Regions from separate parts of the Salibacterium lacus genome, predicted to be linked through region 3. Evidence: riboswitches for the same ligand, from Rfam matches in the RefSeq annotation. Region 3 holds a riboswitch; each other region holds the start of a gene.

The links. Region 3 has a riboswitch for thiamine pyrophosphate ahead of tenA (thiaminase II). Riboswitches for the same ligand answer to the same signal wherever they lie in the genome.
Region 1: it holds a riboswitch for thiamine pyrophosphate, as region 3 does, so the genes downstream of both, thiD (bifunctional hydroxymethylpyrimidine kinase/phosphomethylpyrimidine kinase) here and tenA (thiaminase II) in region 3, are expected to answer to the same signal.
Region 2: it holds a riboswitch for thiamine pyrophosphate, as region 3 does, so the genes downstream of both, ACFSUB_RS10915 (thiamine phosphate synthase) here and tenA (thiaminase II) in region 3, are expected to answer to the same signal.

Annotation. Positions count from the first base shown of each region.
Region 1 covers NZ_JBHUML010000003.1:46,270-49,544, forward strand. The annotation lists gene thiE (thiamine phosphate synthase) at 1-354, opposite strand, end outside; gene thiM (hydroxyethylthiazole kinase) at 347-1,168, opposite strand; gene thiD (bifunctional hydroxymethylpyrimidine kinase/phosphomethylpyrimidine kinase) at 1,182-1,997, opposite strand; TPP riboswitch at 2,169-2,276, opposite strand; gene ACFSUB_RS10855 (MarR family winged helix-turn-helix transcriptional regulator) at 2,355-2,813, opposite strand; gene coaW (type II pantothenate kinase) at 2,838-3,275, opposite strand, start outside.
Region 2 covers NZ_JBHUML010000003.1:59,066-62,340, forward strand. The annotation lists gene thiO (glycine oxidase ThiO) at 1-811, opposite strand, end outside; gene ACFSUB_RS10915 (thiamine phosphate synthase) at 808-1,404, opposite strand; TPP riboswitch at 1,487-1,595, opposite strand; gene ACFSUB_RS10920 (FixH family protein) at 1,686-2,438, opposite strand; gene ACFSUB_RS10925 (AEC family transporter) at 2,507-3,275, opposite strand, start outside.
Region 3 covers NZ_JBHUML010000002.1:1,792,173-1,795,447, forward strand. The annotation lists gene ACFSUB_RS09980 (putative bifunctional diguanylate cyclase/phosphodiesterase) at 1-1,248, shown strand, start outside; gene ACFSUB_RS09985 (hypothetical protein) at 1,336-1,461, shown strand; TPP riboswitch at 1,542-1,649, shown strand; gene tenA (thiaminase II) at 1,774-2,472, shown strand; gene ACFSUB_RS09995 (ECF transporter S component) at 2,469-3,068, shown strand; gene ACFSUB_RS10000 (ABC transporter ATP-binding protein) at 3,068-3,275, shown strand, end outside.

The sequences.
Region 1 (3,275 bases), on a different contig from region 3:
CGCTTCGTCCACCGTTTTAGCAGAAACCCCGACTGTCATGGATGATGGACACTGCTTTTTTATATCCACGAGCGGGGTATCTTCCTGCCCCGCATGGATACCATCGGCTTCAAGTTCCATTGCCAGATCCACGTCATCATTTACAATAAACGGGATCCCCGCTTTCCGGCAAATCTTCCGGAGCCGCCCGCCCAGTTCTTTTTTGGCTGTGCCTTCTGCGGCATCCTGCCCTTTTTCGCGGAACTGAAAGCAGGTAACCCCTCCCTTCACTGCCTCGTGCAGCGCATCTTCCGGATTTTTATCTGTATTGTTACTTCCCATAATAAAATAAAGCAGGTACTGCTCTTTATTCATCATTTTTTTCCACCCGCTTCATGTTGAGGCTCTGTCGGAGATCAAGGTCTCCGACATGATATAAAGCATTCAGAAGCTCGACCTGGAACGTCCCCGGACCCTGGTTGGCCGCGAAGCCTTCTGCCCGTTCTGCTGCAGTGCCGTAAAACCCAAGCGCTGCCGCCGCTCCATGAACCACATGATCCGAGACCGTTAAAAAGGAGGCGGCCACTGCACTGGCAAGACAGCCGGTACCGGTGATTTTTGCCATCATCGAGTGTCCGTTATGCACTTGATACGTTTCCTGTCCGTCAGACACCGCATCCACCGGACCGGTAACAGCAACCGGAGTCCCTAAAACATCCGCCGCGTGCTCCGCAATCACAGCTGTGTCTTTCTGGTCACCGGAGACGTCCACCCCTTTCATCTCACTTTCGAGTCCGGTAATGGCCGAAACTTCTCCTGCGTTTCCGCGAAGGAGGGTAACGTCCAGTTCTTTCAAAAGTTCACGGGCTGTATTGGTGCGGTACGGTGTTGCACCGGCTCCTACCGGATCCAGCACAATCGGGATTCCTTTTTGGGACGCTGCTCTGCCTGCTGCAAACATGCTCTCCACCTGTTCCGGATGAAGAGTACCAATATTCAATACGAGAGCATCCGCCGCCCATGCCATGTCCGCTGCTTCTTCCGGAGCGTCTGCCATCACTGGAGAAGCCCCAACTGCCAGCAGACCATTTGCGTTAAAATTCGCTACGACGGTGTTAGTGATATTATAGATTAAAGGATTCCGCGTTCGAACCTGTTCTAAATAAGATGCAGCTTCTTTTGCTTTCATTGCCATGCCCTCCTTATTTTTTGAGCAGTTCTTCTACGGTAAGACGCGACCCCCAGTGGTTGACCGGACCGTTTCCTTTTCCGAGTCCCAGCGGCTGCGAAATCGCATACGTAATAAAGTCTTTGCTTTTTTTAACGGCCTCTTTCACTTCTTCTCCCCGTGCAAGGTGAGCAGCTATAGCTGCAGAAAATGTGCATCCGGTACCATGGGTATGCTTTGTTTCTGTTCTGGGAGCACTTACAACGTCCACAGTACCATTGTAGTAGATAATGTCTTCTGCATCGCCTTTTGCGTGACCGCCCTTCACAACGGCTGCTGTTACTCCCATATCCTCCACAATCATTTGTGCCGCTTTTTCAGCATCTTCCCGGGTATGGATATTCATACCGGTCAGTAATTCTGTTTCTGCCATATTCGGCGTCACCACTTCAGCGAGAGGAAACAGCTTATTCTTCATCATTGAAGTTGCTTCATCCTCCATCAGCGAATCACCGCTTGTTGCTACCATAACAGGATCTATGACCAGTGGGATGTTTCTACCTTCCAGCAGTCGCGCCGTTTTCTCAATCATAGCCGGCGTCGCAATCATTCCTGTTTTTACAGCTTGAGGTTCGATATCTTCCAGAACAGCTGTTATCTGTTCTTCGAGTGCTTCAATGGGAAGATGCCATACGTTACGGACCCCTTCTGTATTCTGGGCTACAACCGATGTGACGACCGCCATGCCGTAAGCTCTGCATTCCTGAAACGTTTTCAGGTCCGCATGAACCCCCGCTCCCCCACTGGGATCAGTACCGGCAATGGATAAAACACTTGGAATATTATTCATTATCTTTTCCTCCTTCGTAAGAAAAGCACAAGCGCCCTGAATAACGGAATTCCAGGTTGAGACGCCTTGTCCTGAGGCATTCTGAAGACAAGCCGTCGCCGCCTGAAGTGGAGTCATTAAAAATGCCGCTCTTCATCAGGAAGAGCGGCTGCACGTCTATTACTATACTTCTGTGCGCCCGCTCCACTTTCCTCCGATGGTACTAGCCATATCAGGTTCTGAGGGACCGACGCCGGGCAGGCATCATCTCAGCTGTTTTCAGCGCCCCTAGTGGATAGCTGTGACAATTCATCTTTTAATCTATCGTACCGGACGGGATTCAGTCCTGTCAATCTGCGTGGATGCAAATCCCGGCCTCTACTGTCCGCTGTTCTTTTCGCCTTCTTTGATAATACGCTCAAATTGTTTAAATGTATCCAGCACCTGTTTCAAATCCTCCAGATCAATCTGTGTTAAATAATCCTGGACGATGAATGCCTCGAACGACTCAAATTCTTTTTTCAGCTGCCTACCTGTCTCTCCAAGACTCATCGTCACTTCCCGGCGGTTCTGCTCATTGATGGAGCGGATGAGCAGATCTTCGTTTTCGAGTTTATTGACCGATTGTGTCACCGCACTTTTTGAAATGCCGAGCCGCTGTGCCATGTCTTTAAGAGACATGCCCTCGTGACGGATAAATAAAATCATAATGGACTCCTGCCGGGAGGTCAGCTGCAATTTACTTAGAATCGGCAGTTTCGGCTGCAGGTACGTCGCTATATTCTCCAAAGCATCGAGTGATTGAAGATATACTTTCTTATATTCCTCCGTATTCATGATAACCCCTTTTCTCTCTCCCCTTTACAATAAAGCATCCGACCAGCCGTAGTGCAGCAATGCTCCTACAGCTCCACTGTATTCTCCCCGGGGCAGGAAGTAAGGTTTCTTTCCTCTTAATTCGGTATATCCTATAATAATTTCTTTCAGTGTATCATGCCCGGCAAAGGTTGAGCCAATGTAGACAACGGCATCTGTACCAAGCCGGTCCGCCGCCTGCACACTCATCGTGGTGATGGTTTCCCCTATCATTCTTACCACCGCTGAGATGTAGTCCTCGCTTGAAAACCCGGTTTCTCTCATATTCGCAGTGTTCCCGAAGTTACTCGCGGTTAACGCGCCGGAAATCGGCGGTGTCTCGTGGGAGTATATGTCCCCCACCGTAATATTCAGTGCTTGTCCGTTTCCGTTTCGTCCCATCTCCAGTATGGTTTCAAAATCGCTCCTGCCGGTCAGAAGATA
Region 2 (3,275 bases), on a different contig from region 3:
CTCCTTCCCGTTCGGTCGCTCCAATGATAATAGAACCGCCGGGTTTGGGAACGATATAAAAATCGGAGGCATGCACGGTTTTCTCCAGAATCGGCACGGCCGAATGAAGCCCTACGCATTCTCCTTTAACAGGGATAAGCGGAGGAAGTTCTCCACCAAAAGGCGGAATAAAGCGTGACCAGGCTCCCCCCGCCAGTACAATCTGATCGGCATAAAACCGCCCCTGAGGTGTTTCCACTCCGGTGACCCGGCCGTTTTCATAAATAAATTCCAGGACGGGGGTGTATTCATATAAATCGGCTCCTTCATGGACAGCTGCTCCTGCGTACGCTTTTGTCAGTTCCGGAGCTTTCACCTGGCCGTCCCTTTGAATATACAGGGCCCCGTAGTGATCGCCGGTGATACTGCTGTCGACTGCTTTCACCATGTCCGGCTGCAGCCATTCCACGTGCTCTCCTGCCTGCTTCTGAAAATAATACATCCGTTCCAGGCGTTTTTGTTCCGCCGGTGTATCGGCTATTTTGACCATGCCGTTTTGAACGTACGAAACAGCGGTTCCAGATTTCTCTTCAAGCTCCGGCACTAATTCCGGAAACATATCCCGGCTGCGTCTGGCAAACTCAAAAAACGGGCTGTACTCTTCCAATTCCGACTGAGCACCTAGCATACCGGCTGCAGCACTTGACGCTTCCGCCCCGACCGTATTTTTCTCAAGTACTGCCGTCCGCCGGTTCCGGGCTGCTGTCTGGTATGCAATCGAGCAGCCGTTAATGCCTCCGCCGATAACGAGTACATCGTACATTTTTATCATGTTCTGCCTCCTTTTGGTAAAGCAGTCCGGTAAGCCCGCGCTGCCGCTTCCGGGTCATGAGCTTCATAAATCCCGGACATGACGGCCACCCCGGAAGCACCTTGTTCCAGACAGCTCCCGGCATTATCCGGCGTAATTCCTCCGATGGCAGTCACCGGGATCGAAACGGCCGCTGTCAGCTGTCGAAGTTCATGAAGTCCTCTTGCGGGCTGCCCAGCTTTACTGTCTGTTTCAAAGACATGACCGAAAAAAAGGTAATCAGCACCTTCCCGTTCTTTCCGGGCGGCTGCTTCTTGGCTGTGGACCGAACACCCTTTCATTGCTGAAAAGGAAGGCGTATGCGGAAACGGACTTGTTTCCGGAAGATGCACAGCCGCAAGATTCATACGGCTTACCAATTCCGGGTGATTGTTAATGATAATTTGGGACCGCGGCACCCTTTGTTCTTCAAGATGGCGCACAGCTTCCTGAATCTGTCCGGCACTCCATGTTTTTTCACGGATATGAATATAATCCGCTTCTTTATGAATCCGCACTGTAATATCGAGCCAATCCCCAAAAGACTGCCGGCCTGTTGAAATAACATGGAGCATGTCCCCTGCCAGCCCCTTTCTTTTATCGTAAAAACCTAAAAAAACCGCTTCCCGGCAGGAGGAAAGCGGTGTTGGGTCTTAATACCCCGACATCCCACTTTCCTCCGCTGGAATCATCCAGGTCAGGTTCCAAGAGTTTTAAAGGCTCACTTTAATCTCAGCCCCTCTGAAGGGCACCCCTAGTGGTTTTTATCTATATTCCATGTTTTATTCAATATACGAAAGAATGTATATCAATCGTAAAATACATGCCATACTCTGTCAATCCAGGTGATGGGACCTCACTGCTCTGCGGTAATGGTTGTTTCTGCATGTTCATGCAGACCGTCTTCGGTTTGGGCATGAACGGTTAAAGTATAGTCACCGGCTGATTCAAAAATATGAGTTCCTGTATACACCCCGGTTCCGCTTTCGTTCGTTTCCAGCTGGACAGAGGTGCTTCCCTGCGGCTGCTGCAGTTCAAATGTTACATCTGCCCCCGGCAGTGCTTCTCCTGCATGTTGGACTTCAACGCTCACATCAGAGGGTTGTCCCACGGTGAGATCCTGCGGCTGTACGGTGATATCAAGCTGCCCCGATTCACCTGTATCAGCATTTTCTCCGGACTTCTCACCTTGGGCCTCTGCGTTGCCGACCGTCACTTCCGTTGTCGGCATGTTGTGCATATCACGGGCGGTGACATGGGAGGTGACGTGATAGAGACCTTCCTCTTCAAACGTGTAAGGAATGGAATAACGGTTTTCGTCCCTGTTTTCCGAAAGAATCTCTTCGCTCTTCTCTTTTCCCCCGTCTTTCCAGATTTCAAAACGAACTTCATCCGCATCCGTCACCGATTCTTCCCCCTGCGTAACAGAAGCAGCGAGTTCCACCTCTGTTCCCGGCTCAGGATTTTCGGGCATATCCGGCTCTACTTCAATAGACTGGACTTCCATGTTCTCTTCTCCGGAGCCGCTTTCTTCTTCCGAGCCCTGTCCGCAGGCAGCAAGAACCCCGGCAGCCAGCACGACGAAAAAGGCAGCATAAAAACCTTTCATCTCATCTCCTCCTTTTTCTCATTATACAATAAAGGACATACATTCTCATAACCATCTCTATTATTCGTTCAAACTCCGAAAATAGAAAGCAGAATCCATAACGAGGGAACGCTTCCCAGTGTCGTCACGAGCGTAATACTTGAAACCATATTCGGACTGGAATTAAACTGCACAGCTATCATCGCAATGGTCGCAGCGCTTGGCATGGCAGCCGAAACGATAAGAACCGCGCTGAGCGTCGGACCGGTCTGAAGAACGAGCGTGAGAAGATACGCCGCGGCCGGAGAGATAACAAGCCGCAGCATGGTACCGATTCCGATAACTTTCCAGTCCAGCGAGGTTACAGAAATTTTCGCCAGCTGCATACCCAGCACAATCATGACAACCGGGATGGCAGCATCTGCAAGCATATTCACTGCATCCATATACGAGGCTGTTATCTCTAATTGTACAGCCTGGCACAGCACTCCTGCAATCAGGGCATGAAAAACCGGCATTTTCAGCACGACCCGGAACGCATCCCCTGCCGAAAGGCTGCTCCGGTTGGCTATGTAGACCCCTACAGTACTCATGAACAGGGATTGAATCACCATAAAAATAATCGAATAGGAAAAGGCCGTATCACCAAAGGCAAAAAGAATCAACGGAGCCCCGTAATTCCCGGCATTCATGAACGTCGTTGCGAGCGTCATGCCGCTCGTTTTTTCCGTATCCCACTTCAAAAGAAGACCGGTCCCTTTATTGATGAGCAGCATAAGAAGCAGGAATAAAATCGCGAATAAAATAATGAGGAAAAGATCCGCATCCGGTTCGGTTGTATAGAATGTGCGGAAAACC
Region 3 (3,275 bases):
CTAACCGGACTTCCCAACGCCCGTAGTTTCGAAAAACATCAAAAGGACAGAACAATCTGCAGTCCCGGATATTATTTATTTCTTATTAACATAGACGATTTCAAGCGGATTAACAGCTTTTTCGGTAATGAGGGGGCTTCCTATATTTTAGTATCCTATGCCAACCGGCTTCTGTCACTGTGCGGACCCGGCGGAAAGGTGTACCGTATGAATGGGGATGAATTTGCTCTATTAGCGCCTCCTGGTACGTATAAGGATCTTAAGGAGGAGATTCCGGCTGATGTCGAGGAACCCTTTTTGTACCATCATGAACCTGTTTACCTGGAAATCAGCATTGGTGTGAGCGCACAGACAGTCACGGCGGAAAAACAGCCTGCGCAGCTGTTGCAGGAAGCGGATCTCGCCATGCAGAAAGCAAAAGAAACCGCGGGCACCGCGCTTCACTTCTATAATAAAGCGTTGGCCGATGCTTCTTTGAATGAAGTTAAACTGCGTCAGGATCTTCATCACGCACTGGATTCAGAAGAAATGTACCTGATTTTTCAACCGCAGCTGTTTCTGACAAATGGCAGGATATATGGTTTTGAAGCTCTCCTTCGGTGGGAGCACCCGAAACAGGGCTATATTTCTCCAGGCCGCTTTATCCCGGCTGCTGAGGATTCAAGCATGATTCACCCAATCGGCCGCTGGGTTTTCAAAGAGACATGCCGCCTCTTAAAAGAAAGACAGGACCAGGGAGAGACCATGTACGGCGTTAGTGTGAATGTATCGTTTCGTCAATTTCATGACCCGGGCTTTGGACCATATGTTAGTCATACGCTGACCTATTACGGCATTGATCCAGGCCTGATCACACTCGAACTGACAGAGTCTGCGACCATCGACAACCTTCATGATCTTGTCCCGACCCTGACCAGATGGAAGGAGGCCGGCATCAAACTGGCGCTGGATGACTTTGGTTCGGGCTATTCTTCGATGAATTATATCGGAACGCTCCCGTTTGATTTGATTAAGATTGACCGTTCCTTTATTCAGGACCTTCCTGCCTCCTACTCCAAAGGATCCATCGTGCGGGCAGTACTGGGCCTTGCTCACGACCTGGATATGACAGTCGTTGCTGAGGGCGTGGAAACAGAGGAACAATGGGACTGGCTCCGTGCTCACTCCTGTGATGCCGCCCAGGGCTTTCTCATTGGAAAAGGCAGTCCTTCCATCAACGCCTGTATACAGGAAGCCTTTTCTTCCTGAAAACGAATCGTTTTTTCCGCGTTTATGCTTGATGATGCCGGGGAAAAATATTTACACCGAATACGATTAATAGAAAGGAGCATACCAATGAGTCTGAAAAAGAAACTCTTCAGTACCGCCAAAGAGTATTTAAAAGACGAGAAAAACCGGGAAAAAGCAAAGCAGATGGCCAACACTGCTGTAAATAAAGCAAAGCAGATGAAGAAAAAATAAGCCTGTCTCCCGTATGTATTTCACAAAACTATTTTGACAATACATCATCTTCATGATACGTTAAAAGCAATCGCATACAAAGAGGCCGCTGGGGGCGCTGTAAAGCTGAGATAAGGAATGCCGTATTCCTTGGTCCCTTAGAACCTGCTCTGGTTAGCACCAGCGAAGGGAAGTGGAGCCGGCATATCTGTCTGTGGATGAAAGACGGTCTTTGCGCCGTCTCAACCATAATATCTCCTACCAAGCAGAGCCGCTCCATTTCCGGAGTGGCTCTTTTTATGTGAAAAATCACAGAAAGGCAGGAGTTGAATGATGAGATTTTCAGAGAAATTGAGACAGAACACGGATCATATTTTTGAGGCCTGCTATGACCACCCGTTCATTCAGGGTATCGGCAAAGGACACCTGGAAAAGGAGCAGCTCATCCATTATGTGAAGCAGGACTATGAATATTTGAATGCCATGATTCAGGCACGCGCCCTCGCCATAGCCAAAAGCAGAACCCGGGAGGAAATGGAATTATTCCATTCCGGAATCGGATTTATTTTAAACAGTGAAATTCACCCCCACCACAATTTGTGTGACCAGGCCGGGGTCGGATACGATGAACTGCACGGATATCCGCTCGCTCCCACCGCCCAACACTATGCTAAACATATGCTTCACACAGCCTACGAGGGCAATATCGGGGATATCATCGCAGCTACCCTGCCATGCCCGTGGATTTATCTGGATGTCGGCCGCCGGCTTATTGAGGACTATCAACCGGATGAAACCCACCCTTTCTACGACTGGATTACATTTTACGGACAGCAGGAAGAACCCCGCATGCAGGAATACCTGGATAAACTCGATCAGATGGCAGAAACCGCATCCGACGAGGAAGTAAAACGCTGGGAAGAGCACTTCCTGGACGGCTGCCAGCTGGAATATATGTTTTTTGATATGGCTTATAAAGCCCATGACTGGCCGTTTGCCGAAGATAAAAAACCGGGGCATGCAGCCCAATGAGACAGAACCATACAATGAATCTCCGCGAAATCGTGGTGATGGCGTTTATTTCTGCTGTCTTCGGGGTCCTTTATTTAGTCTGGATATTTCTCGGACAGCTTGTGACAGGCATCCTGGGTCCGGTAGGCGGCGGCTTGATGGCGGGCTTTTGGATTATGGCCCCCATTGTCTGTGCCCTGATCATTCAAAAACCCGGGGTGGCCCTGTTTGCTGAGCTTATCGCAGCCGGCACCGAAATTATGGTTGGATCGGTCAACGCCGGATCGGTGCTGATCCTCGGTTTCACCCAGGGACTTGGCGCAGAGCTTGTGTTTGCTGTGTTCCGGTACCGCAGTTTCAAGCTGCCTGTGCTGATGCTTGCAGGAATGGCCGGTACAGCCGCCAGTTTTCTGACCGAGTTTGCCATGTTCGGATACAGTCAGTTTGCAGCAGGCGTCGTCTGGTTCATGCTTGGTACAATGCTGCTGAGCGGTCTGCTGCTTGCCGGCTGGGGAAGCCATTACCTGACGTGGGCACTGGTGCGGACCGGTGTTCTTCATAACTTTGCCATCGGCCGCAGCATCCGCCAAAGGAAACAGGAGAGGGGGGCATCATAATGAGTGGTGCATCCATCCACGGGTTGAGCATTACTTATCCTGCAGATAACCAGCCTGCCCTTCCACCTCTCGATCTTGAAATAAACACCGGCGAAAATATTCTTATTACCGGGCCGAGCGGCTGCGGCAAAAGTACACTCGCTCTTGCGCTGCAGGGCTTGATTCCAAGAGCCATCGAGGCTGAAAAAACAGGAATTCTCACCGTAA